DNA from 2 places in the Romboutsia sp. Marseille-P6047 genome. Region 2 is predicted to be linked to the other one. Evidence: a T-box and tRNA genes for the amino acid it is inferred to sense, from the RefSeq annotation. Region 2 holds a T-box; the other holds one or more tRNA genes.
What was found. A T-box is a leader RNA that pairs with one kind of tRNA and senses whether it is charged. The one in region 2 lies ahead of thrS (threonine--tRNA ligase), so its partner is inferred to be a tRNA-Thr.
Positions count from the first base shown of each region.

Region 1: it has a tRNA-Thr gene. The T-box ahead of thrS (threonine--tRNA ligase) is inferred to sense a tRNA for this amino acid. The anticodon was not compared.

Region 1 covers NZ_UWOT01000004.1:19,604-35,871, forward strand. Annotated here, with positions in the region: gene EIH23_RS05090 (pectinesterase family protein) at 1-3,015, opposite strand, end outside; cyclic di-GMP riboswitch class II at 3,088-3,171, opposite strand; cyclic di-GMP riboswitch class II at 3,260-3,343, opposite strand; tRNA gene EIH23_RS05095 (tRNA-Thr) at 3,479-3,553, opposite strand; rRNA gene EIH23_RS05100 (23S ribosomal RNA) at 3,635-6,537, opposite strand; rRNA gene EIH23_RS05105 (16S ribosomal RNA) at 6,826-8,329, opposite strand; gene pdaA (delta-lactam-biosynthetic de-N-acetylase) at 8,773-9,648, shown strand; gene rbr (rubrerythrin) at 9,786-10,325, shown strand; gene EIH23_RS05120 (SH3 domain-containing protein) at 10,427-10,939, opposite strand; gene EIH23_RS05125 (hypothetical protein) at 11,175-12,548, opposite strand; gene EIH23_RS05130 (threonine/serine exporter family protein) at 12,769-13,557, shown strand; gene EIH23_RS05135 (threonine/serine exporter family protein) at 13,557-14,054, shown strand; gene EIH23_RS05140 (2-hydroxycarboxylate transporter family protein) at 14,200-15,507, opposite strand; gene EIH23_RS05145 (NAD(P)-dependent malic enzyme) at 15,520-16,268, opposite strand, start outside.
Region 2 covers NZ_UWOT01000004.1:211,703-227,970, reverse strand. Annotated here, with positions in the region: gene EIH23_RS06055 (VanW family protein) at 1-101, shown strand, start outside; gene trmL (tRNA (uridine(34)/cytosine(34)/5-carboxymethylaminomethyluridine(34)-2'-O)-methyltransferase TrmL) at 219-689, shown strand; gene EIH23_RS06045 (DegV family protein) at 741-1,586, shown strand; gene EIH23_RS06040 (BMP family lipoprotein) at 1,905-2,945, shown strand; gene EIH23_RS06035 (BMP family lipoprotein) at 3,081-4,124, shown strand; gene EIH23_RS06030 (ABC transporter ATP-binding protein) at 4,539-6,110, shown strand; gene EIH23_RS06025 (ABC transporter permease) at 6,100-7,188, shown strand; gene EIH23_RS06020 (ABC transporter permease) at 7,188-8,123, shown strand; gene EIH23_RS06015 (putative sporulation protein YtxC) at 8,296-9,099, shown strand; gene EIH23_RS06010 (DUF445 domain-containing protein) at 9,200-9,802, shown strand; T-box leader at 9,859-10,087, shown strand; gene thrS (threonine--tRNA ligase) at 10,142-12,061, shown strand; gene EIH23_RS06000 (ATP-dependent metallopeptidase FtsH/Yme1/Tma family protein) at 12,128-13,531, opposite strand; gene infC (translation initiation factor IF-3) at 13,991-14,482, shown strand; gene rpmI (50S ribosomal protein L35) at 14,510-14,704, shown strand; gene rplT (50S ribosomal protein L20) at 14,765-15,121, shown strand; gene EIH23_RS05980 (TrkH family potassium uptake protein) at 15,362-16,268, shown strand, end outside.

The DNA of each region.
Region 1 (16,268 bases), 190 kb from region 2:
CCAATCATCATTGTAGGCATCATTTCCGTTTACTGATGCTGATGAAGTTGAAAATACATTTTCTAATGAGTAATTTGCTATTTCACTATTTTGTATTAATGGTCTAGTATCACTTAATTTAGCTCCTGGTCCATAACTTCCATATTCAAAGAATCTTGCTGTTGATGCTAAAGAGTTTGCACCCATATCATCCCAACCATTAGTTGCTATATGACTTCCCATGTAGCAGTTTATATATGCAACTGCTGGAGTTACTGTATCAGTAGCACTACTTGGTCTCCATGGTCTTCCTAAAGATACTGAGTTATCAGCTATATCATCAAGTCCAATTAATCTTGAATTCATTATTACATATCCATAAGCATCTTTATCCCATGTATCTGCTGCTGTTATATATCCATTCTTTGGAGATAAGTTTCTATTTACTGATGCTATATCACAGTCATTAAATACTGCTTGTGCACGTCCAAATATAAAGTCAACATCACCTTCTATATAACATTTATAGTAATATTGTCTTGCTGGCGAAGAACTACTTGCATCTGCTAATAGTGTATCTTGATTTCCTATAAATCTACAGTTTATAAATATACTTTGATCAGCTTGGTTATTTAATGCTACTGCTTGATCACCTTCTACTATTTGCTTTTCTTCGTAAGCATTTTCTATTGTAATGTTTTCAGCTATAAATCCAACAGCTTTTGATTTTATAGTTACACTAGCACTTTTACTTGTTCCATATTTTTCTCCTGTTTCAGGATTTATTGTTCCATTTGAAGCATCGTAAGTCCATATAGTCTTTTGGCTATCTTCGCCTATTATACTTATATATGGTGATTGTACTATTGTTTTTTCTTTATATACGCCATTTTTTACAAATATGTTTACACGTTCTGTATTTTTAGTTGGTACAGAGTTTACTGCTTCTGTTATTGTGCTATATGTTTTTATTCCATCAACTTCTCTTCCTTCAACACCATTGTATGTTGAATCAACGATTATATCATAGTTACCATTGTTTAAATATACTATGTTATAAGTTTTTACTGTTGTTTTTCCATCTTCTGTTGTATGGTAAATTTCTATTATGTTTCTTCCTAAGTCTAATGTTAAGTTTTTAGTAAATACTTCATCTTTTGATTTTTCTATAGCATTTACTTTTATTTTATCATTTTGCTTTATTGTTATCTTTCCATCTTTATCAACTGAACCTTTTAATGTTATTACAGGATTTGATACTGTATCATTTGGTTCTTCTATCATGTTGAAATTAGCGGCATTATCTTCATATTGTATATTGTCTGGATTACTATTGTTTGGTACTGCTACTACTTCTTTTGAGTCGTATGCATTTCCATTTTCATTTTTTGCCATTATCTTATAGTAATATGTTTGGAAGTTTACTACTTCTAAATCTTCATATGTTGTTTTAGAAGAATCAACTTCTGCTATTTCTTTATATTCTCCATTTTTTTCTGTTGATCTTTTTATTACATATGAAGTAGCATCTTTTACTTCATCCCAGCTTAAAGTTACTTTAAAATCTTTAGCCTCAGCTTTTACATTTTCTACTGTATCAACTGGCATTTTTTCTATTGTTGAATCATAGTAAAGTTTATCTTCATTTTCTATTCTTACATTGTCAAAAGTAGCAACTGCTGGAGTTTCACTTCCTCCGTTACTTACTACAAATCCTACATACCAAGTGTTACTTTCATTTACAACAGTTTGAGTTTTTACTATTGTTTTATCGGTTGGGAATGTTGGGTCTTTAGATATATAAGCTTTAAATTGAGTTTTATTTCTTTCTATTTTTATATATTGATTTTTAGAATCTGCATTTAATTCACCTATTTGAGCTGCACCTGATTTTGCTGATGCATTATCTCTATAAGCATATCTATATTGATTTTTACTTGGTTCTACATATACGCCAAAGTAGTCTGCATCATTAGTAGAATTATTATTACGTACAAATACACCTGCTTGACCATATTTTGCATTACTCATATCAAAGTCTACTAATCTAGCTACTATAGTAGCGTTACCTTCTACTTTGTAATTTATAAACTGATAGTTATCAGTTGATGATACATCTTTTCCTATATATGTACCTGATCCATTTACTGTGAATGATTTTGTATCTTTATCAAAATTAGCATATACATTTTCACTGTCATTCCCTATTGATGAATTATTAAATCCATCTGGTAATGTTCCCACACCATAGTTAGGAAGTTCAGGTGTTTCTGGTATTTCTGGTACTTCAGGTACTTCTGGAGTTTGTATATCTGTTGAAGTGTAAATAATTCCACTTTCATTTTTTATTGTTATATCATTAAAACTTGCAACTGCTGATGTTGTACTTCCTCCATTACTTACTACAAATCCTAAGTTCCATGTAGTAGATGATGAGTTTATACTTTGTCCACCAGATGCTATTATGTCATTAAAATCTTTGTCATTAGCTATATAATATTTAAAAGAAGTTTTATTCTTTTCAATTTTTATATATTTATTTTTAGATTCTTTTGTTAATCCTGATATAGCTGCTGCACCAGTTCCACCTGTAGAGTTATCTCTATAAGCATATCTATATTGATCTTTACTTGGTTCTACATATACACCAAAATAATCTGCATTGTCGCTAGTATTATTTTCACGCATAAATACTCCTGCTTGACCATATGGAGCATTACTCGTATTAAAGTTTTCTAATTTAGCTATAATTGTAGCATCACCATTAACTTGGTAACTTACAAATTGATAGCTATCAACTGATCCCTTATCTTTTCCTATTAGGTTACCTGAGCCTTGAATTTCTAATGTCTTACTAGTGTTGTCAAAAATTGCACTTCCATTACCGTAATTGTTACCTATAGCTACACTTGTAAATCCTTCTGGTAATACGTTTGTTTCTGCATTAACTATACCTAAATTTGGAACCATGTACCCTATTACCATGGCTATTGTAAGAACTATAGATAATACTTTCCTTTTTAGATTGTTTTTCATACTATTCTCCCTTCAAAAAAAGGCTATAGTTTAACTTATTTAGTTAGATTAAAATATCTAAACTAAGTTAAGTTAAAATATAGCCGGTTGCACTACTAGCTCCATATGATTTAAGTGCCCATTTACAAATCATACTTCTTAGCTTCTATAATTTTTTGTTTAAATAAAGGATATTAGTCTTTTTGCAATAAAAAAGACTATATCTGTTTATAAATCAATTAGTTTCATTTCTAAATGACTTATAATTAAACATAGCCGGTTGCACTAGTAACTCCATACGATTCAAGTGCCCATATATAAATCGTACTTCTTTGTCTCTATTTTTTTCAGACAAAATCATTGTCTTTTGTTATAATATCAAATTAATATGATAAAATCTACTATTTTCATTCGATTTATTTTTACATATTCTGTAAATTCGTTTTTGAACACAAAAAAAGACTAAGAATATCTTAGTCTTAAATGGAGCTGGTGATAGGAATCGAACCTACAACCTGCTGATTACAAGTCAGCTGCTCTACCGTTGAGCCACACCAGCAAATATAACATTTTAGGATTAAAGTATGATAATACTTTCAAAACTACATATCATTTACAATATTTATCATTTAAATTTATTTTGGTCAAGTCCTCGACCTATTAGTATCGATAAGCTAAATACATTACTGCACTTACACCTTCGACCTATCAACCAGGTAGTCTTCCTGGGGTCTTACCCTTACGGTGGGAAATCTTATCTTGAAGTCGGCTTCGCGCTTAGATGCTTTCAGCGCTTATCCATTCCGCACTTAGCTACCCAGCTATGCCCTTGGCAGAACAACTGGTACACCAGAGGTGCGTCCATCCCGGTCCTCTCGTACTAAGGACAGGTCTCCTCAAATTTCCTACGCCTGCGACGGATAGGGACCGAACTGTCTCACGACGTTCTGAACCCAGCTCGCGTACCACTTTAATGGGCGAACAGCCCAACCCTTGGGACCTACTACAGCCCCAGGATGTGATGAGCCGACATCGAGGTGCCAAACCTCCCCGTCGATGTGGACTCTTGGGGGAGATAAGCCTGTTATCCCCAGGGTAGCTTTTATCCGTTGAGCGATGGCCCTTCCATGCGGAACCACCGGATCACTAAGTCCGACTTTCGTCCTTGCTCGACCTGTATGTCTTGCAATCAAGCTCTCTTGTGCCTTTACACTCTACGTACGATTTCCGACCGTACTGAGAGAACCTTTGAGCGCCTCCGTTACTTTTTGGGAGGCGACCGCCCCAGTCAAACTGCCCACCTGACAGTGTCCCAAGACCAGATTCATGGCCTATGGTTAGAGTCCCAGTACTACAAGGGTGGTATCCCAAGGATGACTCCACGCAAACTGGCGTTCACGCTTCATAGTCTCCCACCTATCCTGTACATGTAGTACCAAGACCCAATGTCAAGCTACAGTAAAGCTCCATGGGGTCTTTCCGTCCTGTCGCAGGTAACCGGCATCTTCACCGGTATTACAATTTCACCCAGTCTGTTGTTGAGACAGTGCCCAAATCGTTACGCCTTTCGTGCGGGTCGGAACTTACCCGACAAGGAATTTCGCTACCTTAGGACCGTTATAGTTACGGCCGCCGTTTACTGGGGCTTAAGTTCACTGCTTCGATTGCTCTAACAGATCCCCTTAACCTTCCAGCACCGGGCAGGCGTCAGCTCCTATACATCGTCTTGCGACTTAGCAGAAACCTGTGTTTTTGGTAAACAGTCGCTTGGGCCTATTCTCTGCGGCCTGTCATAGACAGGCACCCCTTCTCCCGAAGTTACGGGGTCATTTTGCCGAGTTCCTTAACAACAGTTCTCTGGCTGGCCTTAGGATACTCTCCTCACCCACCTGTGTCGGTTTGCGGTACAGGCACCTTTAACCTCGATAGAGACTTTTCTCGACAGTGTGAAATCAGCTACTTCGCTACTAAATTTCGCTCCGCATCACATCCTAGCATTATTCCTACGGATTTGCCTGTAGGAACTGCCTCAATGCTTGCCCGTACATAACCAACAGTACGGTTAGCTTATCCTTCTGTGTCATCCCATTTCTCAAACGGTTATTGGTGGTACAGGAATATCAACCTGTTGTCCATCACCTACGCCTTTCGGCCTCGGCTTAGGTCCTGACTAACCCAGGGCGGACGAACCTTCCCCTGGAAACCTTGGGTTTACGGCCTGTGGGATTCTCACCCACATCTCGCTACTCATGCCAACATTCTCACTCGTATACTGTCCACATGTCCTTACGGTCATGCTTCAACCTGCATACGAAGCTCCCCTACCCATCATAATGATGCCGTAGCTTCGGTAGTACGTTTTAGCCCCGGAAATTTTCGGCGCAGGATCACTCGACCAGTGAGCTATTACGCACTCTTTAAATGAGTGGCTGCTTCTAAGCCAACATCCTGGTTGTCTGTGCAATCCCACATCCTTTACCACTTAACGTACATTTAGGGACCTTAGCTGACGATCTGGGCTGTTGCCCTTTTGACTATGAATCTTATCACCCACAGTCTGACTCCCAAGTATAAGAATACGGCATTCGGAGTTTGATAGTCTTCGGTAAGTGCAATACCCCCTAGGACATTCAGTGCTCTACCTCCGCTTCTCTCAACCTTGAGGCTAGCCCTAAAGCTATTTCGGGGAGAACCAGCTATCTCCGGGCTCGATTGGAATTTCACCGCTATCCACAAGTCATCCCCGAGCTTTTCAACGCTCGTGGGTTCGGTCCTCCACGAAATTTTACTTTCGCTTCAACCTGCTCATGGATAGGTCGCCCGGTTTCGGGTCTACGCCAAGTAACTTAAATCGCCCATTTAAGACTCGCTTTCGCTACGGCTCCACACCTTAAGTGCTTAACCTTGCTACTTAACGTAACTCGTTGGCCCGTTCTACAAAAAGTACGCGGTCACACAAGTAATGTGCTCCCACAGCTTGTAAGTACAGGGTTTCAGGTTCTATTTCACTCCCCTCCCGGGGTTCTTTTCACCTTTCCCTCACGGTACTATGCGCTATCGGTCACTAGGTAGTATTTAGGCTTGGAGGATGGTCCCTCCTGCTTCCCACAGGGTTTCACGTGTCCCGTGGTACTCTGGATCACATCTAAAGTCTTCTCGTTTCAGCTACGGGGCTATTACCCTTTATAGCGGAGCTTTCCAACTCTCTTCACTTACGATACCTCTTCGTTTATGACGTGTCCGCAACCCCAACAAAGCAAGCTTTATTGGTTTGGCCTGTTCCGCGTTCGCTCGCCGCTACTTACGGAATCGATTTTTCTTTCTCTTCCTCCAGGTACTTAGATGTTTCAGTTCCCCGGGTTCCCTTCGCTAAGCTATGTATTCACTTAACGATACTTAGACATTACTCTAAGTGAGTTTCCTCATTCGGAAATCTTCGGATCAAAGTTTACGTGCAACTCCCCGAAGCTTATCGCAGCTTATCACGTCCTTCATCGGCTCCTAGTGCCAAGGCATCCGCCCTGCACCCTTAATAACTTGACCAGTTATTAAAGTTTGTAATTTTAAAGACTTTTCTTGTCTATATATAATTAAATGATGTCATATCACTAAATGTTATGCAGTTTTCAAAGTACTATAAGGTTTTATCTTTCCTATTCACCCACGCTTTTTACAATAAACTAGCGAAGAGGCTATGATAATAGCAATGTTACTTGTCATTTGTAAGCCACGCCTTTCGGCTTACTTGACAATAACATGCCATATCACAACCTCAAAGCGGTGTATGTAAAAACAAACCTTCAAAATTAAACAGTAGGCAATTCTCCTTAGAAAGGAGGTGATCCAGCCGCACCTTCCGATACGGCTACCTTGTTACGACTTCACCCCAGTTATTGGTTTCACCTTCGACGGCCGCTTCCTAAAAGGTTAGCTAACCGGCTTCGGGCGCCCCCAACTCCCATGGTGTGACGGGCGGTGTGTACAAGACCCGGGAACGCATTCACCGCAGCATTCTGATCTGCGATTACTAGTAACTCCAGCTTCATGTAGGCGAGTTTCAGCCTACAATCCGAACTGAGAATGGCTTTAAGGGATTAGCTCCGCCTCACGACTTGGCTGCCCTCTGTACCACCCATTGTAGCACGTGTGTAGCCCTAAGCATAAGGGGCATGATGATTTGACGTCATCCCCACCTTCCTCCAGGTTATCCCTGGCAGTCCCTCTAGAGTGCCCAACTTAATGCTGGCAACTAAAGGCAAGGGTTGCGCTCGTTGCGGGACTTAACCCAACATCTCACGACACGAGCTGACGACAACCATGCACCACCTGTCACTTCTGTCCCCGAAGGGAAATCTCCGATTAGGGAGAGGTCAAAAGGATGTCAAGCTTAGGTAAGGTTCTTCGCGTTGCTTCGAATTAAACCACATGCTCCGCTACTTGTGCGGGTCCCCGTCAATTCCTTTGAGTTTCACTCTTGCGAGCGTACTTCCCAGGCGGAGTACTTAATGCGTTAGCTGCGCCACCGAAGGGGGTAACCTCCGACAGCTAGTACTCATCGTTTACGGCGTGGACTACCAGGGTATCTAATCCTGTTTGCTCCCCACGCTTTCGTGCCTCAGTGTCAGTTACAGTCCAGAGAGCCGCCTTCGCAACTGGTATTCCTCCTAATATCTACGCATTTCACCGCTACACTAGGAATTCTACTCTCCTCTCCTGCACTCAAGTTTCCCAGTTTCAAAGGCTTACTACGGTTGAGCCGTAGCCTTTCACCTCTGACTTAAGAAACCACCTACGCACCCTTTACGCCCAGTAATTCCGGATAACGCTAGCCCCCTACGTATTACCGCGGCTGCTGGCACGTAGTTAGCCGGGGCTTCCTCCTCAAGTACCGTCATTATCTTCCTTGAGGACAGAGCTTTACGACCCGAAGGCCTTCATCGCTCACGCGGCGTTGCTGCATCAGGCTTTCGCCCATTGTGCAATATTCCCCACTGCTGCCTCCCGTAGGAGTTTGGACCGTGTCTCAGTTCCAATGTGGCCGATCACCCTCTCAGGTCGGCTACTGATCGTCGCCTTGGTAAGCCGTTACCTTACCAACTAGCTAATCAGACGCGGGTCCATCCTATACCGCCGGAGCTTTGATATTTCTACCATGCGATAAAAATATGTCATCTCGTATTAGCGTACCTTTCGGTACGTTATCCGTGTGTATAGGGCAGGTTACCCACGCGTTACTCACCCGTCCGCCGCTCACTTCCGAAGAAGTTCGCTCGACTTGCATGTGTTAGGCACGCCGCCAGCGTTCATCCTGAGCCAGGATCAAACTCTCAAAAATAAATTCTTCGAATTTATATTGCCAACGTCTTTACCTTCATATTCATTCAGGTAAATCCCGTTGCTCAAATAAAATTTGATTTCCTTCGCTCAGCTAATCATTATCTGAATATCTGGCTTGGTTGTTTGTGTTTTAATTCTTAAATAAGAATTAGTTATATAAATTAACCTACTGTTTAATTTTCAAAGTTCGTTTTGTTTTTCGCCCGTTTCTCTTTCGGACAAGTATTACTATAACATCTATTTTTATTGATTGCAATACTTTTTTATATATTTTTTTAACTTTTTTATTTATTGTTTTACTTTTTGACCCAAAAAACTTATATACTTATTAATATGTCCTTTTAAATATCTATATTTTACACTCTTTTTAAGTTTAAGTTATTTGATTTTTGTTAATAAATTTTATTAACGACACTATTATGTGTAAGGAGGTATAAATTTATGCGTAAATTATTAATTTATTTTTCATTATTTGCACTTACTATACTTTGTGCTACAGGTTGTTCCTTTAATAATAATAATTCAAATGAAAATTCATCTAGTGAGGTTTCAAATATAGATAGTAATTCAAAAAATCAAAATACACCAAGTTCATCATCTCAAAGTAATAAATCAAATAATTTAGACAACGAAATAACAAATTGGTTCTACATTCCAAATACTACACACACAACACCTGACATAAACCCAGACCTAAACTACGAATTATCAACTTATGATGCAATTTATAACTTAGACTCAAATAGAAAAAGTAAAACTTTATATTTAACTTTTGATGAAGGATATGAAAATGGATATACTACAAAAATATTAGACATCTTAAAAGAGAAAAATGTACAAGCAGTCTTCTTTGTTACATCATCTTATATAGATAAAAATCCTGATCTCATAAAACGAATGGTTTTGGAAGGACATATTGTAGGAAATCACAGTGCAACTCATCCATCTATGCCAACATTAACATCTAATGAAAATGAGTTTAATGAAGAAATATCAGATGTAGAAACTAAGTATGAAAAACTTATAGGCGCTAAAATGAATAAGTTATTCAGACCACCTATGGGATGCTACTCTGAGAAAAGCTTATCTATGACAAAAGACTTAGGATACAAAACAGTTTTTTGGAGTTTTGCATATGACGATTGGGATCCTGAAAAACAACCGGAATTAAAATATGCAAAGAAAAAAATATTAGACAACCTTCATGATGGCTCTATATTACTTTTACATGCAGTATCTAAAACTAATACTGAAATATTAGGTGATGTTATAGATTCTGCTAAAGATTTAGGTTATGATTTCCAATTAATAAAATAAATTTTCCTTAAATTATTTTATTATATACATAAATATTTTTTTGTGCTATACCTCTTATTCTTAGCATAAGATTAATATGTGGATGATAATAGTTTTCATCACTTTATAAAATCTTATTTTTTGGGGGTACACTAAATATGGAGTTAAAAGGATCTAAAACTGAAAAAAATTTACTTACAGCATTTGCTGGAGAATCTCAAGCAAGAAATAAATATACTTACTATGCTTCAAAGGCAAAAAAAGAAGGATATAATCAAATAGCAGCAATATTTGAAGAAACTGCTAATAATGAAAAGGAACATGCTAAAATATGGTTCAAACTTTTACATGATGGTATGCCTTCTACAGCTGAAAATTTAAAAGATGCTGCAGCTGGTGAAAATTATGAATGGACAGATATGTATGCTACTTTTGCTAAGGAAGCTGAAGAAGAAGGTTTTACTAAAATAGCTTACTTATTTAAAGCAGTTGGAGAAATAGAAAAAGAACATGAAGAAAGATATCTTAAGTTACTTGAGAACTTAGAAAATGGTGTAATATTCGAAAAAGATGACATCGTTGTTTGGAAATGCCAAAACTGCGGACATATACATATTGGTAAAAAAGCTCCAAATGTATGTCCAGTATGTGACCATCCACAATCTTTCTTTGAAGTAAAAGCTGAAAATTATAAATAAAATACTATTTTTATATAACTATATTTTATAAGTTATCAGTAAGTATTAAATTAATATAATTTACTTAAATAAAAAAGTCATATAAATATATGACTTTTTTATTACTTTATTTCTATGTAATCTGCACTTGACCAACCTATCGTTCCATCTGATAATTTTATCTTGTTCCATCCATCTTGACTTCCTAAAACTATAACTTGTGTATTTCTATTTATTATACCTATCTTTTGATAAGTTGTTCCTGGCCCACTTCTTACATTTAACATTAATCCTGTTACAAATCCAACCCGCTCATTCTCTTCCATATTATCTAATTTATTAGAACTAATGTTACTTAAAACTTTTAAATAATCCTTACTAGAATATCCAGTAGTATTGTTATACTTTATTTTTACCCATTTTCCATAATAAGAAATTATCTCTACCTTTGTATCTTTCTTTATTGTATAAATAACCTTGCCCTTTGAACTTGGAACTTTTCTAAAGTTTAGATTTGTTGTTGTCACCGCATATTTAGTCGATTCTTCTTCTATGCTTTCAGATATATTAGTAAATGATATACTAGATGTAACTGCACCAGCACTTAGCAAGAATTTCAATTTCTTATTTTTCATGAGCCCTCCTAATTTCTCCCCTATCGTTTTATTATAGATAATTAATAGAATTTTATCAACATTTCGAATTTTCCAATTTTTACCTTAAGTTTCCATATATCTATAAATGTTTATTATTTATATGTAAATAGAGTTGAAAATTAATTATTTAGTCCTTTCAGTACATATTAAACTGAGTATCTAAATAATTAATTTTCTATACTCAAGACCAAGGTTATATAAATAAATTCTCTATCTAAATAATAAATACCGCGACAATGGTAGTAACAATAAATCCAATCATTACTGGTTTAAAGTTTCTCTTAGCCAAATCAACCGGATTAACTCCACAGATTGCTGCAGCTGATATTAATCCCCAAGGAACTAAACATCCTCCACCAACCCATACACCTGCTATTTGACCTAATGCACAAAGTGCTCCAACACTTGCATTTACTGCTGTTGCAAATACTGATGCAAGTGAACCTACTAAAGATATACCAGAAAATCCAGAACCATCAAGGCCAGTTATTGCTCCTACTACTGTTTGTATACTTGCTACTGCAAATTTATTAAGTGGTACAGCATCAGCTAGTGCTAGACCCATATCTGAAAGTAAACCTTGAGATGTAGCTGGTAGTACTTCACCTAATACAGATGTTAATGGTGCTACTTCACCCATATAGAAGAATGCTGCTATTGGTATTATTGCACCGAATATTTTTATACCAAATACAAATCCATCTATAATATTTTGGCAAACTGAATCAAAGAAATTCTTTTTATGATTCATTGCATTTATAATCATAATTAAAATAAATGCTGTTCCTCCTAGTAAGGCTGTAGCATCTCCACCTTTTAAATTAAGTTTAAACATTGCAATTAAATCAAGTATAAAACCAATTAATACTAGAAAAGTTGCTATTTTTGCTTTTTTATTAAAAGTCTTAACTTGAGAATGTTCAACTTTACTTAGTTCATCTTTAAATATGCCTTTCTTAATATCTCTTCTTAAGAAATAAAATGCTGCCCCTATTGTAACTACTGCCATTACCCAAAATAGTGGCATACCTTCACTTATAACTTGACTTGCTTCAATGCCTGCTGCTGAACCAGTTATTTGTGGTGCTCCTTGAATAACAAAGTCTGTTGATAAAGCAAGACCATGGCCAAATAAGTTAAGTGCCATAGCTACACCAATTGCAGGAAGTCCTACTTCCATTGCTACTGGTAAGAATATTGCTCCAACCAATGCAACTGCTGGTGTTGGCCAGAAAAACCATGATAGTGTACACATTACTATCCCTATTATGAAAAAAGCTGTTGTAGGATTTTTTATAACTCTCGAAAAAGGTTTTATCATATAGTAAATTGCATTGTTATCTTCTAGTGCTTTAGATAATGCAACCATTACTGCGATGATTAGAATAATTGGACCTAGTTCATTTAATGAAACAATAAGAGAATTGAATATTGCATTTGTTGATTGAGGTATACTGTGAGTGTAATATAGTGCCAAGCAGAATATACCTACTATACATGGTACAATGACATCTTTCTTCATTATCATTATGACTAAAATTAATAGCATGAAGAAAAGATAAATATAATGCGCTCCTGTTAATACCATTTTCTATTGTCCCCCTTATATTTTTATATAGTAGTATTATATGGCTTTTAATTTAGTATGTTACCTTCATATAATTTTACTTTTATGTAAAAACTACATATAAGTAGGTAAAAGTTTTTTATTTAATATAACCTAATTATTTTTACATATAGAACACCTATTTTACTTAAATATTTGATATAATATTCTTCTATCATAAAAGTCTTACGGGAGGTGTTTTATGCTAAGAGTAGATGAACCGCATTATAAAAAAAATATGCTTAGATTAGCTTTATTTATAGGAGAATTAATGCTATCCAATGGAGCTGAAACTTATCGTGTTGAAGATACACTAAAAAGGATTTGTAAATCTAGGGGGTTTAATCATATTAATGTATTTATTACTCCTACAGTTATAATTATTTCAGATGATAGATTTGATGGGTATTCTTTCATGAAAACTATCAATCGTAGAGCAATAAATTTAGGAAGAATAGCACTTATAAATGATTTTTCAAGAGATTTTGTAAAAAACACAGATATGACTATAGAAGACTCTATGGCTAGATTAAAGGAAATAGCAAGTTTCAATGCATATCCAACTTGGCTTATATACGTATTTACAGGATTAGGATCTGCTTCATTTGCTTACTTAGTAGGTGGAAACACTACATTTGATTTTGTATTAACATTTTTGGTTTCAATAGTAGCAGCTATTGTATATGACCAATTAATAAAAATAAGTTACATACCAACATTTTGTTGTTTAATTTCATCAATACTAATGGCAGCATCAGGTGTAATGCTTACAGAATTAGGATTTTTAACAACTCCTAAAATGCTTATTGTTGGCTCAATAATGCCACTACTACCTGGGGTTCCATTTATAAAGGGTGTACGTGACTTAATAGCCGGAGATTTAATGTCTGGAGTTGTACGATTCTTCGATGCAACAATAATTTTTATCTCAATCGCTGCTGGAGTTGGGTTTGTACTTGAAATGTGGTTTAGAATGGGAGGTGCTTTATAATGTTAAATATACCACTTTACTTAAACTTCACCTTTGCATTTTTAGCAACTGTAGGTTTTGGAGTATTTTTCAACGCACCAAAAATATCCTTACTTCCATCAGGAATAACAGGAGGAATTGGCTGGTTATTTTATATATTCCTATTTAGATTTAGTGAAAACGAAGTATTCGCAACATTCTTTGCAGCAAGCTTCGTAGCACTATGTGGAGAAATACTAGCAAGAAAACTAAAAAACCCTGCCACAGTATTCATCATACCAGGAATACTACCACTAGCACCAGGGCTTGGAATATACAACACAATGCTATACATGGTCCAAAAAGAATTCGAACTAGGACTATCAAAAGGAGTAGACACACTATCAATAAGTGCATCAATAGCACTAGGAATACTAGTAGTAACTTCAATAGTCAACACTTACAATATACTAAACAGAAGAAGACTAATAAGAAAACTAAAACCAATAAGTTCACATATAAAAAAAGATATTAACTAAGTTAATATCTTTTTTATTTTATCTCCCCACCCCTTAATCCTGCATAGTATCTGGGCCTAGCCAGAAAAAATTAAAAATTCCAGATCATTTGCAGAGTTTTTTTATCTGCATGACCTGGAATTTTTTATTTTTCTGGCGGACCCGACTACATCAAGACCTTAAGAAGAACGCTTGCAACTATTAGTATAAGTGCCCCACATATACGAGTAGCAATCTGAGCAAAAGGAATTAGCTCCATTCTATTAGAAGCAGATAAAACAGCAACATCACCTGTTCCACCCATATTAGTCGTACAAAGACCAGCTGTTATAGAAGACTCTATAGGATAAAATCCTACTAACTTTCCACCTACACCAGCTCCAACTGCTACTCCTGAAACAACAACAAAGACTAATAATAAATAAAGTGGACTTATTGCATTCACAACTGCATTTAAATCTATCATTGAAATTCCTATACCTACTAATAAAGCACTAGTCAAATTAGTCATTACAAATTGTCCCCATTGATTTGCACTTTGTTCTAAGTTTTCAGGTATAATTCCTATTATCTTACTAAATGCGACTGCTATTATCATCCATGCATAAGCATGTATACCTGGAACTAGCTTCCCAATTAAAGTTCCAAGTGTCAAATATGTAATAGATAATAATAGACCTATTCCTAACATTCTTAAATTTAACTTATTACTTTTCTTTTCATCTAAATCACTAGAATCATTTTTCATAAGCTTGCCATTTCCAGACCAACTTGGCTTTACTGTTCCTATTTTCGCAATTATACCTGCACCTATTATAGCCATTACATTTCCTAAAGTAGATGCTGGTATCATTACTGAAAGAAGTTGAGAAGTTTCTGTTCCTAGAGCTTGAGAGTACATATTAGATAAAGGAATTACTCCTGCTCCCATTCCTCCTCCCATCATAGGAATTGCTACAAACATTATAGCTTCTTTAAATCCATATCCTACTACACTTCCAACTATACCAACTAGTATTAAAGCAAAAGTTATTGCACAAATTGCAACTGGTAAAAATCTTACTGATGCTTTTATTAAAAGTTGTCTATTCATTCCAAGTATACTACCTGTTATAAGTGCTGCTATATAAAAGTTTAAAAAACCTACATCATTCATAAAAAAATCAACATTTTCAACTACTGAAGTTGGCATTATATTAAAGGTAACCATTGCTGCCGATGCAAATATACAAACTATAGCGCCTCCTCCAAGATAAGTTTTTACAATTGGAGTTCTATTCCCAATTTCATTAAATGCTCCACCTAAAACTATCATTATTGCTAAAGCTCCTACCATGCCACTTGGTAGGTTATCTGTAAATGTTGCTATCAATACCACTAAGGATACTAAAGCAAATGACAATAAACTCATTCCGTATATTTCTATCCCCTGTTTCTTAACTACATCATTATTATTTCCAATAGCCCCTTGCATTTATATCACCTCTTATACTAACTCAATTTGAGATTCTTTGTATAACTTTGATATACCTTGTTTTATTGCTATATTTCCAACTTCTTTTGCAACTATTTCAGCTACTCTTTTATCAAATGCACCTGGTATTATATATTCTTCATTTAATTCACTTTCATCTATTATACTTGCTATTGCTCTTGCTGCTGCAACCTTCATTTCTTCTGTGATATCAGTTGCACAAACATCTAGTGCTCCTCTAAATATTCCTGGGAATACTAATACATTGTTTATTTGGTTAGGGAAATCTGATCTTCCTGTTGCTATTACTCTAGCTCCACCTTTTTTAGCTTCATTAGGCATTATTTCTGGAGTTGGATTTGCCATTGCAAATACTATAGAATCTTTATTCATTGTAGATATCATTTCTGCTGTAACACAGTTTGGTCCTGATACTCCTATGAATACATCTTTATTTTTTATTACTTCTTTTAAGCTTCCTTTTTCATTATACTTGTTAGTTATTTTAGCCATATCTGCTTGAGCATCATTCATCCACTCTTCACCTACAGCTACTGCACCTTCTCTATTTACAAGTACTATATTTCCTACATTAAATTGTAAAAGTAATTTAGCTATAGATATTCCAGCTGAGCCTGCTCCATTTATTACAACATTAGCATCTTCCATATTTTTTCCTACTAATTTTAATGCGTTTAATAATCCTGCTGCAACTACTATCGCTGTTCCATGTTGGTCATCATGGAATACTGGTATATCTA
Region 2 (16,268 bases):
ATCCTCCTATGGATAAAGTTATAATTAATGGTTCAAAGAAAAAAGAAGAACATAAACAACCACATTATAAGGGTTTAAATATATTTACGGAATATGTATAATTTCTAATAGTAAGTAATAGTGTGATTATAAATATTTTCTGATATAATAATATTTAGAAAATAAAACCAAAATCAAAGTTTAAATAAAAAGTTTTTAAATTGGCTAGGAGGATTAGTATGTCATTAAATATAGTTTTAGTAGAGCCAGAAATACCACAAAATACTGGTAATATATTGAGAACATGTGCAGCTACAGGATCTACATTGCATTTAGTTAGACCATTAGGATTTTCGTTAGAAGATAAATATTTAAAAAGAAGTGGGTTAGATTACTGGGATATAGCAAATATTCAGTATTATGACAGTTTTGAAGAAGTAAAAGAAAAAAATCCAGATGGTGTATTTTTCTATTCAACAACTAAAACAAATAATTTCCACTCAGATATGAATTTTGTAGAAAATTCATTTTTAGTATTTGGTAAAGAAACGAAAGGATTACCTGAAGATTTATTAAAGGAAAATCCAGAAACTTGTATGAGAATACCTATGTTAGATCATGAAAGAGCAAGATCGTTAAACTTATCAAATGCAGTTGCGATAGCTGTATTTGAGGCTTTAAGACAAATTGGGTATCCAAATATGAAGTAAATTTAAAATATAGAATGTAAAGTATAATTTGATGAGGGGGTATAATGTATAATGAGTAACTTAAAAATTGTATGTGATAGTTTATCTGATATATCTATAGAATTGGTTAATAAATATGATATAGAAGTAATTCCACTTACTGTAATTATAGATGGAAAAGAATATAAAGATGGGATAGATATTGCAAAAGAAGAATTTTATAAGAGATTAAGAAAAGAACACATATATCCGAAAACATCTCAAGCTACTTACGCTCAATTTAAAGAAGTTTTTACAAAGTACGTAAATCAGGGGAAAGAAGTACTTTATGTTGCAGGTTCATCTACTGCAACAGGAACGTATCAAAGTGCTAATATGGCTAAGAATGATATAGATGGAAAGATTTATATGTATGATTCACAAAGTTTTTCTTATGGAATAGGTGTTTTAGTTGTAGAAGCAGCTAGGTTAGCAAATGAAGGTAAAACTGGAGAAGAGATAATTCAAAGGCTTCAAAATTTAAGAGAAAAATCCTATTTATTATTTTCAGTAGATACATTGGAATATCTGCAAAAAGGTGGTAGGATATCGTCAACAAAAGCAACTATAGCAAATATATTAAATATAAAACCTATATTAGATGTAAAAGATGGACTTGTATCTCCTGTAACTCAAGTTAGAGGTAAAAAAAATGTTGTATCTAAGATGATTGAACTGATAAAGGAGAATTGTGGTGATGACTTATCGGATCAAGTTATTTACATAGGATATAGTGATGATGAAAAAGAAAAATTAAAATTAATAGAAGCTGCAAAAGAAGAATTAAATCCAAAGGATATACAATTCTTTATGGTTGGTACTTGTATAGGTTCACACTCAGGTCCAGGAGTAACAGGAATTTTAACTTTTAAAAAATAAAATGTAGAATATATAAAATAGATGGTCTTAAAATAAATTATATTTTGATATCATCTATTTTAATTTTTTATAGAAAATATATAAATGAATTATAATTATTACTATTAAGAATATATAAAAGTTAGAAAAATAACTAAAATAATAAATAGTATGTAATAAAGGGCATAAAAACACATACTAATTAGACTTCTAACTATTAAGTGCAACACATATTTACAAAAAAATTAAAAAAAATACATAAAAAGTATGGCTAAAAAAGAAAAAATAGTGTAGAATGGAGTTAATTATTACATATATAGAATAATTTGGAGGAAATTTATGAAACTTAAAAAATTATTAGCACTAGGTTTAACTACAGTTATGACTGCTGGATTACTAGTAGGATGTGGTTCAAATTCAGGAGATGCTGATGCATCATCAGAAGATAAGGTATACAAAATAGGAATGATAACAGATACAGGTGGAGTAAATGACGAATCTTTCAACCAATCTGCTTGGGAAGGTCTTCAAGACTTAAAGAAAGAATATGGAGATAAGGTAGAAGTTAAGTATTTAGAATCAACTCAAGATGCTGACTATACACCAAATGTTGAAACATTTGTAGATGATGAATATGATTTAATAGTAGGTGTTGGATATAAATTAGAAGATGCAATAAAAAGCGCTGCTAAGTCTTATCCAGAACAAGAATTTGCTATAATAGATGCTGTTGTAGAAGCTGACAACGTAAACTCTTTAACATTTGAAGATAATGTATCTTCATTCTTAACTGGATTAGTAGCAGGTAAGATGACTGAAACTGGTAAAGTTGCATTTATAGGTGGTATAGAAAGTGATTTATTACGTACATTTGAGTATGGATACAAAGCTGGTGTCTTAACTGCAAACCCAGATGCTACAGTATCATCTCAATATGCAAACAGCTTCTCAGATGCTGCTAAAGGGAAATCAATAGCTAACCAAATGCACAGCGACGGAGTTGATATAATATTTACAGCTGCTGGTGCAACTGGAACAGGTGCAATAGAGGCTGCTAAGGAAAATAATAAAAAAGCTATAGGTGTTGACTCAGATCAATATAACTTAGCTCCAGACAATATGTTAACATCAGCTATGAAAAACATAGATGTTGCAATATTCAACTTATGTAAAGATATGGTAGAAGGTAACTATGAAGGTGGAAAAGTTATAGTTAATACATTAGCTACTGGAGGAGTTGGTATAGCTCCAACTAGTGATAAAAATGTAGCGCCAGATGTATTAAAATACGTAAATGAAATGGCTGAAAAAATAAAGAGTGGAGAAATAAAAGTTCCTTCAACTAAGGAAGAATTTGAAGCTCAATTTGCTCAAAACTAATTAAATAATTTATATAAAGAAAAAAACTACCCTAAGTTTAGGGTAGTTTTTTTCTTTATATAAATTATTGGATAAAAGAATTATAAAATGAGAAACCTACAATTATACATAAATTTCTTTCAAGGAGGTATAAGTATGAAATTAAAAAAACTGTTAACCTTTACAACATCTTTAATTTTATCAACATCTATGATGGTTGGGTGTAGCAACAAAGGTAATGAAAGCTCATCAGGTAATTCATCAAATGTTATAAAAATCGGAATGGTAACAGATACAGGTGGAGTAAATGATGAATCTTTTAATCAATCAGCATGGGAAGGTCTTCAAAGACTAAAAAAAGAATATGGTGATAAAGTTAATGTTAAATATCTTGAGTCTAAACAAGATGCTGATTATACTCCAAATGTAGAAACTTTTGTAGATGAAGAGATGGATTTAATAATTGGAGTTGGATATAAGTTAGAAAATGCAATTAAAGAAGCTTCTAAAAACTATCCAGATAATAACTTTGCTATAATAGATACACAGGTAGATGCAAAAAATGTAGATTCATTATTATTTGCAGATAATGAGTCATCATATTTAACAGGATTAATAGCAGGTAAAATGACTAAAACTGGAAAAGTAGGATTTATTGGAGGTATGGAAAGTGAAGTAATAAGTAAATTTGAATATGGTTATAAGGCTGGTGTGTTGGACTCTAATCCAGAAGCTAAAATATCCACTCAGTATACAAATAGTTACACTGATTCAGCTTTAGGAAAATCAATAGCAAACCAAATGCATACAGATGGAGTAGATGTAATATTTACAGCAGCAGGTGCATGTGGAACAGGAGCTATAGAGGCAGCTAAAGAAAATAATAAAATGGCAATAGGTGTTGATCAAGATCAAAATAAACTAGCACCCAAAAATGTAATTACATCTGCTATGAAAAATGTAGATGTAACAGTATATAATATATCAAAAGATTTATTAGAAGGAAAATATGAAGGTGGAAAAGTAATAGTAAGTACTTTAGAAACTGAAGGTGTTGGAATAGCACCAACTACAAAAGATAATGTTCCTCAGGATATATTAGATTATGTCAATGAAATTAAAAACAAAGTAAAATCTGGAGATATAAAAGTTCCAGCAACTAAGGATGAATTTGAAAAAACATATCCTAATAATAAATAGATAAAAAGCTTTCTTACTTTATGATTATTAATAAAATAATTATTTTGTAAGAAAGCTTATTTAATTAATAAGTTAATTAGAATACAGACTATTTATTATATGAAAAACTTATTGTTTATTATTTTTTATATGAAATTTAATTAAAAATAATTATGTAATTAAATTTAATCATAATGAAACAAATAGATTAGGAGTTTTATGGATAATATATAAGTATATACAATTATATTTACTAATTTTGTAAATAGTATATAACAATGATAAAAGAGAGAGGCTAAATTAATTAAAATAATTTAAATAATGTGCATCTTTTAAATAAAATACAAAAAAATGTCGAAAAAAGTTTGTTATATGAATTATATTTTAGTATAATAAAAAGTGCTGATTAGTAAATAAGGAGGGTAATAAAGAGCGATGAATAAAAGTAATGTGGATTACAGTCAAAAAGTTGTTGAGATGAAAAAGATAACTAAAAAGTTCGGAAACTTCGTGGCAAATGATAATATAGATTTGACTGTACATAAAGGAGAAGTACATGCTCTTTTAGGAGAAAATGGAGCAGGAAAATCTACACTAATGAATATATTATATGGTTTATATCATCCAACTTCTGGAGAAATACATATAAATGAAAAATTAGTAAATATCGATAACCCAAATGTAGCGATTGAAAATGGGATAGGGATGGTTCATCAACACTTTATGCTTGTTCAACCATTCACAGTAGCACAAAATATAATACTAGGTACTGAGCCAGTTAAAGGTTTAGGTGCTGTAGATATGAAAAAAGCTACTGAAGATGTTAAAGCATTATCGGAAAGATATGGACTATATGTAGATCCAAATGCAAAGGTTGAAGATATAACTGTAGGTATGCAACAAAGAGTAGAAATATTAAAAGCCTTATATAGAGGAGCTGAGATATTAATACTTGATGAGCCGACTGCTGTTCTTACACCTCAAGAAATAAATGAGCTTATGCAAATTATAAGAAATTTAACTAAAGAAGGTAAATCTGTAATAATAATAACTCATAAGTTAAAAGAAATAAAAGCAGCAGCTGATTACTGTACTATAATAAGAAGAGGTAAATATATAGATACAGTTAAGGTTTCAGAAACAAGCGAAGATGACTTAGCAGCAATGATGGTAGGTAGAGAAGTAAACTTCAAAGTAGATAAAGATGAACCTAAGTTAGGTGATGTTGTTTTATCAATTGAAGATTTAGTAGTAAGAGATAATAGAAATATAGCAGCTGTTGATGGATTATCATTAGAAGTTAGGGCTGGTGAAATACTAGGTATAGCAGGTATAGATGGTAATGGACAATCTGAATTAGTAGAAGCCCTTACTGGACTTAGAAAATCTGAATCTGGAAGTATAAAAATAAATGGACATGAAGTTATAAATAATAAGCCTATAGAAGTTTTCAAAAAAGGTATAAAAAATATACCAGAAGATAGACAAAAAAGAGGTTTAATATTAGACTTTACAATAGCTGAAAATACAGTATTACAAAATTATAAGGATCCTAGATTCTCTAAAAATGGAATTTTAAATAAATCAGCTATAGAAAAACATGCAGAAGAAATAATAAAAAGGTTTGATGTAAGACCTACGGATTATACTACAAAAGCGAGAGCTTTATCGGGTGGTAACCAACAAAAAATAATAATAGGTAGAGAAGTTGACAATATAGAGGTTTCAAGAGCAGCAACAAAAGAGCCACAATTATTGATAGCAACTCAACCAACTAGAGGTCTAGATGTTGGGGCGATAGAATTCGTTCATAGTTCTTTAGTTAAACAAAGAGATGAAGGAAATGCGGTACTTTTAGTATCTCTTGAATTAGATGAAGTTATGAATGTATCTGATAGAATCGCTGTAATATACGAAGGTAAAATTGTAGGTATAGTTGATGGTAAAGATGCAGATGAAAATACATTAGGATTTATGATGGCAGGAGGTGCAGAAGATGAGCAATAATAAGATTAAGAAAAAATCTGCTGCCAATAATGCTATTCTATTCTCACTAATATCAATAGTATTAGGTTTAATAGTTGGAGCAATAGCATTATTAATAGCTGGATTCAACCCAATTGATGCATATTCAGCTATGATAACAGGTGTAATTGGTAAGCCTAAATTCATAGCTTGGACTATAATAAGATCGACTCCGCTTATATTAACAGGTCTTTCTATTGCATTTGCATACAAGACAGGATTATTCAATATAGGAGCAGAAGGTCAGTTTATAATAGGTGCATTATTTGCAACTATAGTAGGTGCGGGTATTGAATTACCAGCAATAATACACATCCCATTAACTCTTTTAATAGCAGCAATAGCTGGTGCAGTTTGGGGTGGAATTGCAGGATGGTTAAAATCTAAATTTGGAATAAATGAAGTTATAGCTACAATAATGTTAAACTGGATAGCATTCTATTTAAGTAACTACTTAATAAGAACTAGCTTCTTAGCTCAAAATAATAGTGAAACTTCAATTAGTATACATGATAGTGCAAGCATAGGTATAGACTGGTTAAAAGGTTTAGTAGGTCCAGCTACTTCAGTAAACTGGGGAATAGTTATATCTATAGTAGTTATATTAATAGTATCATTCATATTATTCAAAACAACTTTAGGATTTGAATTAAGAGGTGTTGGACATAACATGTTTGGTGCAGAATACGGTGGAATAAACGTAAATAGATCTATACTACAATCTATGGCCATAGCAGGTTTAATAGCAGGTCTTGCTGGTGCAATACAAGTAATGGGTGTATCTCATAACATATCAGTATTAGCAGCACAAGAAGGTTATGGATTTGATGGTATAGCAGTAGCATTAATCGCTAATAGTAATCCAATAGGAGTTATATTCTCTGGATTATTATTCGGAGCATTTAAGTATGGAGGAACTAAAATGCAAGCCGTTGGAGCTCCTTCAGAAGTTGTAAGTATAGTTATTGGATCAATAGTTTACTTTATAGCATTAAGTAGTGTATTAAAAATGTTATATGATAAAATGAAAGAAAAAAGAAGTAAAGGGGGTAATGCATAATGCAACAATTAGCTTTAATAATCAGTACAACTTTAATGTACTCTACACCCCTTATATTTACAGCATTAGGTGGAGTATTTTCTGAAAAATCAGGTATAGTAAATATAGGTCTAGAAGGTATGATGGTTATGGGTGCATTTGCGGGTGCAGCATCAGGATACCTTTTAGGAAATCCATGGTTAGCGTTTATAATTGGTGGACTTGCAGGTGGATTATTTGCTCTAATCCATGCTATAGCAACAGTTAGTTTTAATGCAGACCATACAATATCAGGTGTTGCTATAAACTTACTTGCACCAGGGGTAGCATTATTTGTATCAAAAATAATGTTTGATGGAGCAACAATGACTCCAACAATACCAATGGAAAATAAGATACCAAGACCATTAAATGGATTATTTGAATCAGGAAGTATCTTAGATACTATATTTAACTCATATGCTACAGTTTATTTAGCATTTATATTAGTTTTTGTAGTATGGTATGTACTATATAAAACTAAGTTCGGTCTTAGAGTGACAGCGGTTGGGGAACACCCAGGTGCAGCAGATACTTTAGGTATAAATGTTACTCGTGTTAGATATGCTGCAGTTATAATATCTGGTATACTAGCTGGATTTGGTGGAGCATCCATGAGTTTAGCTGTTGTTTCATCATTCAGACCAACATTAATATCTGGTCAAGGATATATTGCTATGGCAGCAGTTATATTTAGTAAATGGAGACCACAATGGGCGATGGTAGCTTGTTTATTATTTGGTTTCTCAACTGCTTTAACTGTTTTCTTTGGAAATCCAGAATTACCATTTGTTATAAATGAAAACTTATTATCAATGATACCTTATATAGTAACTTTAATAGTACTAGTATTATTTGTTAAGAGTTCTAAGGCTCCATCAGCGCTTGGAAACCCATACAAAAAAGGTGAAAGATAATTAATATAAAACTCGTTATTTGTACAATATAGTACATATAGCGAGTTTTTTTATTATAAATAAAAGAGAATAAATATAGTTTAAAAATACTATTTATTGAAATAATAAACTATAAGATAAGATTTTATTATTAGCTAATCCTCTTTTATATAGTTAGAAAGGGGCGATACATTTGACCAATAAAGAAATTCATATAAGTTTCTCACCTCATCCTAGGATTAAGGCCCAAGAAATTTTGGAATCTAAGGAAGTAGATAAAAATGTGAGTTTAAATGGAGGTATGGTAGAATTAGTAATCAATCTTGATATGAAAAATGATATTGACTTAGAGGAGATAGGACAGGAAATTACCGATTTAATAATATGTATAGTAAAAGATAAATACTTAAAAGAATATATAGATAAAAGATACAAGGATAGTTATTTAAATGAGCTTGATATTATATATCAATATTCATTAGAAGTCTTTAATCGAATGGAAAATTTAATTAAAGATAGTATTCTAACGAAAGTATCTAATTATTTAAAATATGAAAATTACATAAATATAGAAGGTTTTTTAAAATTTAGGTTAAAAGAAGTTATTGTGTATTTATCTTCTATAATAGAAATTGCAATAGAGGAATATCAAGAGGAAAAAGACCAAAGTGAGTTTATAAATGTGCTAAAGTATTTTGTAGATATGCAAGATACTAAAATAGATTTACTTGTAGTGAATATATTAGAGGATAAAACATTTAAATTGTATGATAGTCAAGGTAAAAAAATAGATAATCTTGATAATGAAGACATTATAAATATGGTTATAAAAGAAGAGTTAAATTATGAAGATTTTTTAATAAGCACATTACTAGCGCTTTGTCCTAGAAAAATAAAGATACTAGATTATTTAAATGATAACTCGTCTAAATTGGTAATTGAAACTATAAAATCTATCTTTGAAGAAAGAGTTAGCGTTATATCAAAATATAAATAGTTATATATATTGATAGTAAAAAAATTCTTTTTTTAATTTATCATAAGCTTTATAATTGTATATATCTAAAATAAATATACAACATTATAAGGAGATTTTTATGAGCAATATATTAAAAGTGATGCTATTAGCAAGTATTGGTGGAGTTATTGGATACATAACTAATGTTTTAGCTATAAAATTAATATTTAGGCCAATACAACCTATAAAAATACCGATATTAAACTTTGAAATAATAGGTCTTATACCGAAAAGAAGGAATGAAATATCTAAAAATATAGGTGAAATAATTCAAGATGAGTTTTTATCTATGGATGAGATACTAGAGAGTATAATGACCGAAAATGATAAAGAAAAAATTATAGAATACATAAAAGAAAAAATAAATAATATAGCACAAGAAAAAATGTCTTTTGTACCATTTCCAATAAGAGGAATGATAGAAGGATATATTATGGATGCAGTTGACTCAGAAGTAAGAGTTGCTATAAATGAGTTAAGTGAAGAAATGATAAATAAAGCGAAAGAACGTATAAATATACAAGAAATGGTAGAAACTAAGATAAATGAATTAGATCTATACGAGCTTGAAGATTTAATTATAAGAGTTGCTAAAAAAGAATTAAAACATATAGAAGTATTAGGATTAATATTAGGATTTTTAATAGGGATAATACAAGGCATTATCGTAATATTCATATAAAATATTAAGGTTGATACAAATTTTACTATCTGATATAATAGTGATAATAACTCAAGATTATTGCTAAGATAAGGACGAGTAAAGTAGAACTAATTTACAGAGAGGAAGGGTCATCGGCTGTAAGCCCATCTAAATATAGCTATTTGAAAACTACCTTTGAGCAGAACTTATTAGCATAAATTTATGTGAAAGTGTTCGGTTGACAACCTTATAGTCAACAAGAGGATTTATATTATTGTTATAAATCAACTTGGGTGGAACCACGAATTAATACTCGTCCCAATATTTTTATTGGCGACGAGTTTTTTTAATATATAAAATAAATAGGAGGCACTAGGTATGATAAAGATTACATTAAAAGATGGATCTGTAAGGGAATTTGAAAATGAACTTTCAGTTATGGAAATAGCTAAATCTATCAGTGAAGGATTAGCTAGAGCAATAGTTGCAGCTTCTGTAAATGGTAGAGTTGTAGGACTTGACTACATAGTAAAGGAAGACTGTGAATTAAACTTATTTAAATTTGAAGATGAAGAAGGTAAAGATGTATTTAGACATACATCAGCTCATATGTTAGCACAAGCTATAAAGAGATTATACCCAGAAGCTAAGTTTGCAATAGGACCAACTGTTGAAAATGGATTCTATTATGATATAGACTTAGAACACAGATTAATTAATGAAGATTTAGAAAAACTAGAGAAAGAAATGAAAAAAATAGCTAAAGAAGATGTAGCTATAGAAAGATATGAATTACCAAGAGAAGAAGCTTTAGCTTGGGCTAAAGAAAATTCAGAAATATATAAAGAAGAACTTATATCAGAATTACCTGAAGGGGAAGTAATATCATTCTATAAGCAAGGTGATTTTACTGATTTATGTAGAGGACCACATTTACCTTCAACTAAGAAAGTTAAAGCTGTTAAGTTATTAAGTGTTGCAGGTGCATACTGGCGTGGAGATGAAAAGAATAAAATGCTTCAAAGAATTTATGGTATATCTTTTGAAAAAAATAAAGATTTAGAAGAATACCTACACATGTTAGAGGAAGCTAAAAAGAGAGACCACAGAAAATTAGGTAAAGAATTAGATTTATTCTTTATACCAGAAGAAGGTCCAGGTTTCCCATTATTTTTACCAAAAGGTATGGAACTTAAAAATGAATTATTAAAATTCTGGAGAGAAATACACAGAGCAGATGGATACCAAGAAATAGAAACTCCAATAATATTAAATCAAAAGCTATGGGAGACTTCTGGACACTGGTTCAACTATAAAGAAAATATGTATACTGTAGATATAGATGACCAACAATTTGCTATAAAACCAATGAACTGTCCAGGTTCACTAATATACTATAACTTTAAACCACATTCATATAAAGAATTCCCAATGAAAGTTGCGGAACTTGGTAGAGTTCATAGACATGAATTATCTGGTGCATTACATGGACTTATGAGAGTTAGAGCATTTACTCAAGATGATGCTCATATATTCATGTTGCCAGAACAAATAAAAGATCAAATAAAAGGTGTTGTAGATTTAATAGATAGAGTTTATAAGACTTTTGGATTTGAATATCACTTAGAGTTATCTACTAGACCAGAAAACTCAATAGGAAGTGATGCAGACTGGGAGATAGCTGAAAATGGATTAAGAGAAGCTTTAGAAGATCTTAACTTATCTTATATATTAAATGAAGGTGATGGAGCATTCTATGGACCTAAAATAGACTTCCATTTAAGGGATTGTTTAGGTAGAACATGGCAATGTGGAACAATACAATTAGATATGCAGTTACCTCAAAGATTTGACATAACTTATGTTGGTCAAGATGGTGAAAAGCATAGACCAGTAATGATACACAGAGTTGCTTTTGGAAGTATAGAAAGATTTATAGGTATATTAATAGAACACTATGCTGGTAAGTTCCCAGTATGGTTAGCGCCAACTCAAGTTAGAATACTTCCTATATCAGATAAATATAATGATTATGCTAATGAAGTTAAAGATACTTTATTTGCAAAAGGTATAAGAGTTGAAATAGATGATAGAGCTGAAAAAACAGGATTTAAAATAAGAGAAGCACAACTTCAAAAAATACCATACATGATAATAGTAGGAGAAAAAGAAGAAGCGGATAAGACTATATCTGTAAGATCAAGAGATAAAGGCGAAATAGGAGCTGTATCTGTAGATGAATTCGTTAACACTATAACTGAAGAAGTAGTAAATAGAGTAAATGTAGAACAGTTTTAATTTAATAAAATAAAAATAAAAATCCACTGATATGTAACACTATATCGGTGGATTTTTTAATTAATATTAATTTACGATTTCTTTTTTTATTAAAGATTGTAATTCTTCATGAGTCATAGTCTCCTTGTCATGAAGATACTTAGAAACTATATGTAAGTCATTTATATTATTGTTTAATAGATCTAGAGTTTCCTTATAACAATCCTGGACTATACTATTTGCTTCTTTTTGAACTTGTTCGGATAAAATTGTTTTGATATTTCCATCAATAGTCATAAATCCTAATTTACTCATTCCATATTCACATACCATTTGGTTTGCTATATCTGTTACTTTTTTCAAATCATCCTTAGCACCTGTGGATTGATGATTAAATATTATTTCTTCTGATGCTTTTCCTGCTAATAGAATTTTTATTTTACTCATTAATTCTTCTTTAGTATAAATATATCTATCCTCATCAGGTAGTTGGAGAACATATCCAAGTGCTTCTCCTCTTGGAACTATTGAAATTTTTTGAATAGGACAAATTCCTAAAATATTGCTGACTATAGCATGACCAGCTTCATGATAAGAAACTATTTCTTTTTCTTTTGCTATTAAAGTAGAATTTTTAGATTCTAATCCTGCAATAACTCTTTCTAAAGCTTTATCAAAATGAAGAGCAGTTATAATAGGGCTATTGTCTCTTACAGCAAATATAGCGGCCTCATTTGCAATATTAGATAAATGAGCACCATTGAAACCATGAGTTTTTTTTGCTAGAAGCTCTAAATCAACAGATGCATCTAAAGGTTTATTATTAGTATGAACTTTTAAAATTTCAAATCTAGTGTGGAAGTTAGGTGATCCTATATGAATATGTCTATCGAATCTTCCTGGTCTAAGTAAGGCTTCATCTAATAAGTCAAGTCTATTTGTAGCTCCAACAACTATTACATTAGAATCTTTATTAAAACCATCCATTTCTACTAAAAGTTGATTTAATGTTTGATCTTTTTCATTATTACTCTCTAAGTGTCTTTTTGCTCCTATGGCGTCTATTTCATCAATGAAAATAATACTTGGTGCTTCTTTTCTAGCTTTTTCAAATAAAGTTCTGACACGTTTTGCACCAACACCTACATATTTTTCAACAAACTCAGAACCTGTTACGTTAAAAAATGATGAATTAGTTTCTCCAGCTACTGCTGATGCAAGAAGTGTTTTTCCGGTACCAGGTGGTCCGTAAAATAAAACACCCTTAGGTATTTTAGCACCCATTTTTTTGTACTTATCTGGGAACTTCATAAAATCCACTATTTCAAACAACTCTTCTTTTACTTCGTCAAGTCCAGCTACGTCTAAAAAAGTGGTTTTAGGTTTTGTACTATTTGTATCTTCGTTTTGCGTATCCTTTTCTATTTTTGTTTGTGCAAATACAGGAACAGGATTATTAAATTTTTTAAAGAAATTATTTAACATTTTCATAGACATACACCTCAGATAATAAAAATTATTAATTTATTTTATATTTTCCATAGTTACTAATATTTATTATTTAAATTTTTCCATAAATAAATTATTTATGTGATATTTTTAAGTATAGCCACAAATTGTATAATAATTACTCAATTAAGCAAAATAATAATATAATATAAATAGTAAGTTATAATAATCATTAAATAAAATTAAAAATAAAAGTTAATATATTCTTGACACAATAAAAAATATGTAGTATATTATATGAAGTAGTTAAGAAAAAACAAAGAAGAAGTCCGCTTCTCACCTTGCAACGCAAGTTCGTAAGGTCAATATAAGTTTAACCTTTATTTATAAAGAGGTTATGATTATTATGACTTATATTAGCGGATGATTTAAATATCATTCGCTTTTTTTAATATATATATAAAATTTTGGAGGTGTCCTACCATTAGCAAAGAATTGTCAATGAATGATCAAATAAGAGATAAGGAAATAAGAGTTATCTCAGAAACTGGAGAGCAACTTGGAATAATGTCATCTAAAGAAGCTCAAATATTAGCAAATAATAAAAATTTAGATTTAGTTAAGATTTCACCAAATGCTAATCCACCAGTTTGCAAAATAATGGATTATGGAAAATATAAATACGAACAAGCGAGAAAAGAAAAAGAAGCAAGAAAAAACCAAAAAACAATAACAGTTAAAGAAATAAGACTTAGACCAGGTATTGAATCTAATGACTTACAAACTAAGGCTAACAATGCTATAAAATTCCTTAAAAAAGGAGATAAAGTTAAAGTTGAACTTAGATTCAGAGGTAGAGAATTAGGACATAAAGATATTGGTAAAGAAGTAATGCTTAAATTTATAGATATAGTAAAAGAGTTTGGAGAACCAACAAAAGCCCCAGCATTCGAGGGGAATAATATGGTTGTAATTATAGATCCAAAAAAATAGATAATTAACTGAGAGGAGGAATTTATCATGCCAAAAATGAAAACTCATAGAGGTGCTGCTAAAAGATTCAAGAAGACTGGAACTGGAAAGTTAAAGAGAGCTAAAGCTTTCAAAAGACATATACTAACTAAGAAAAATGCTAAGACTAAAATGAACTTAAGAAAGTCTGCAATAGTTAGTGAAGGTGATGCTAGAAGAATAGCACAATTATTACCATACTAAGATTTAAAACAAAAGACAAAAAATAGATTAACGTAAAGATTATTAAAGGAGGTCACGACGATGGCAAGAGTTAAAAAAGCTATGAACGCTCGTAAAAAGCATAAAAAAGTATTAAAACTTGCAAAAGGATTTATAGGATCTAGAAGCAAATTATATAGACCAGCAAATACTTTCGTAATGAAAGCATTAAAGAACGCATATATAGGTAGAAAGTTAAAGAAGAGAGACTTCAGAAAACTTTGGATACAAAGAATAAACGCTGCAACTAGAATGCACGGATTATCTTACTCAAGATTCATGAACGGATTAAAATTAGCAGGTGTTGAAGTTAACAGAAAGATGTTATCTGAAATGGCTATACAAGATCCTCAAGGATTCGCTCAATTAGTAGAAGTTGCTAAATCAAAATTAGCTTAATTATACGATAAAACGGTAAACTGATATGAAGTTTACCGTTTTTTTATGTAATTTTTTAAGTTTGAATAGAGAATATTATAAATAAAATGTGTATAATATTATTAAGCAAAATAAATGATAATTAAATCAAATCCTCCTATTATTGTTTTTAGGTTAAATTTGGAATATAATAAAATAATGGTTACTAAAGCGTACTTATATAAGGAGGTCAAGAAATTGAAGTCGTTATTAAAAAGGACTATGGGTTACATAAATAATTTAGATCCTGCTCAGATAATGGTAATGGGATTTGCAGCTGTAATATTATTTGGTGCTTTTTTATTGAACTTACCAATAGCAACTAAAAATGGAGAAAGTATAGGATTTTTAGATGCAGTATTTACAGCTACATCTGCAGTGTGTGTTACAGGACTAATTGTAGTAGATACAGCAACATATTGGAGTCATTTTGGTCAAATAGTAATTATAACATTAATACAAGTAGGTGGACTAGGATTTATGACTATAGCCACTATGTTTGCACTTTTAACAAAGAAGAAAATTAATTTAAGAGAAAGACTACTGATTCAAGAATCTTTAAATCAAAGAGATTTATCAGGTATGGTAAAGTTAACTAGATATGTAATATTGATAACTCTTTTAATAGAAGGTATAGGTGCGATTCTATTATCATTTACTTTTATACCACAATTTGGATTAGGTAGAGGTATTTGGTATAGTATATTTCATGCCATATCAGCATTTTGTAATGCTGGATTTGATTTGATGGGTTCTGTTAGTGGACCATTTACATCTTTAACATCATATGTAGATAATTTTATGATAGTTATGACTATATCTATGCTTATAATACTAGGAGGAATTGGATTCCCAGTAATGCTAGATGTGATAAATACTAAGAAATTATCAAGATTGAATATGCATTCAAAGATTGTTTTAGTAACAACATTAATACTTATTGCTATTGGGACAGTATTTATATTTATTGTAGAATTTAATAATCCTAAAACTCTAGGACCATTAAGTATTTTTGGCAAAGCTTTAGCAGCGTTCTTCCAGTCAGTTACAGCTAGAACAGCTGGATTTAATACAATAGATTTGACCTTAATACAAGAAAGTAGTTTATTTATAATGATAATACTAATGT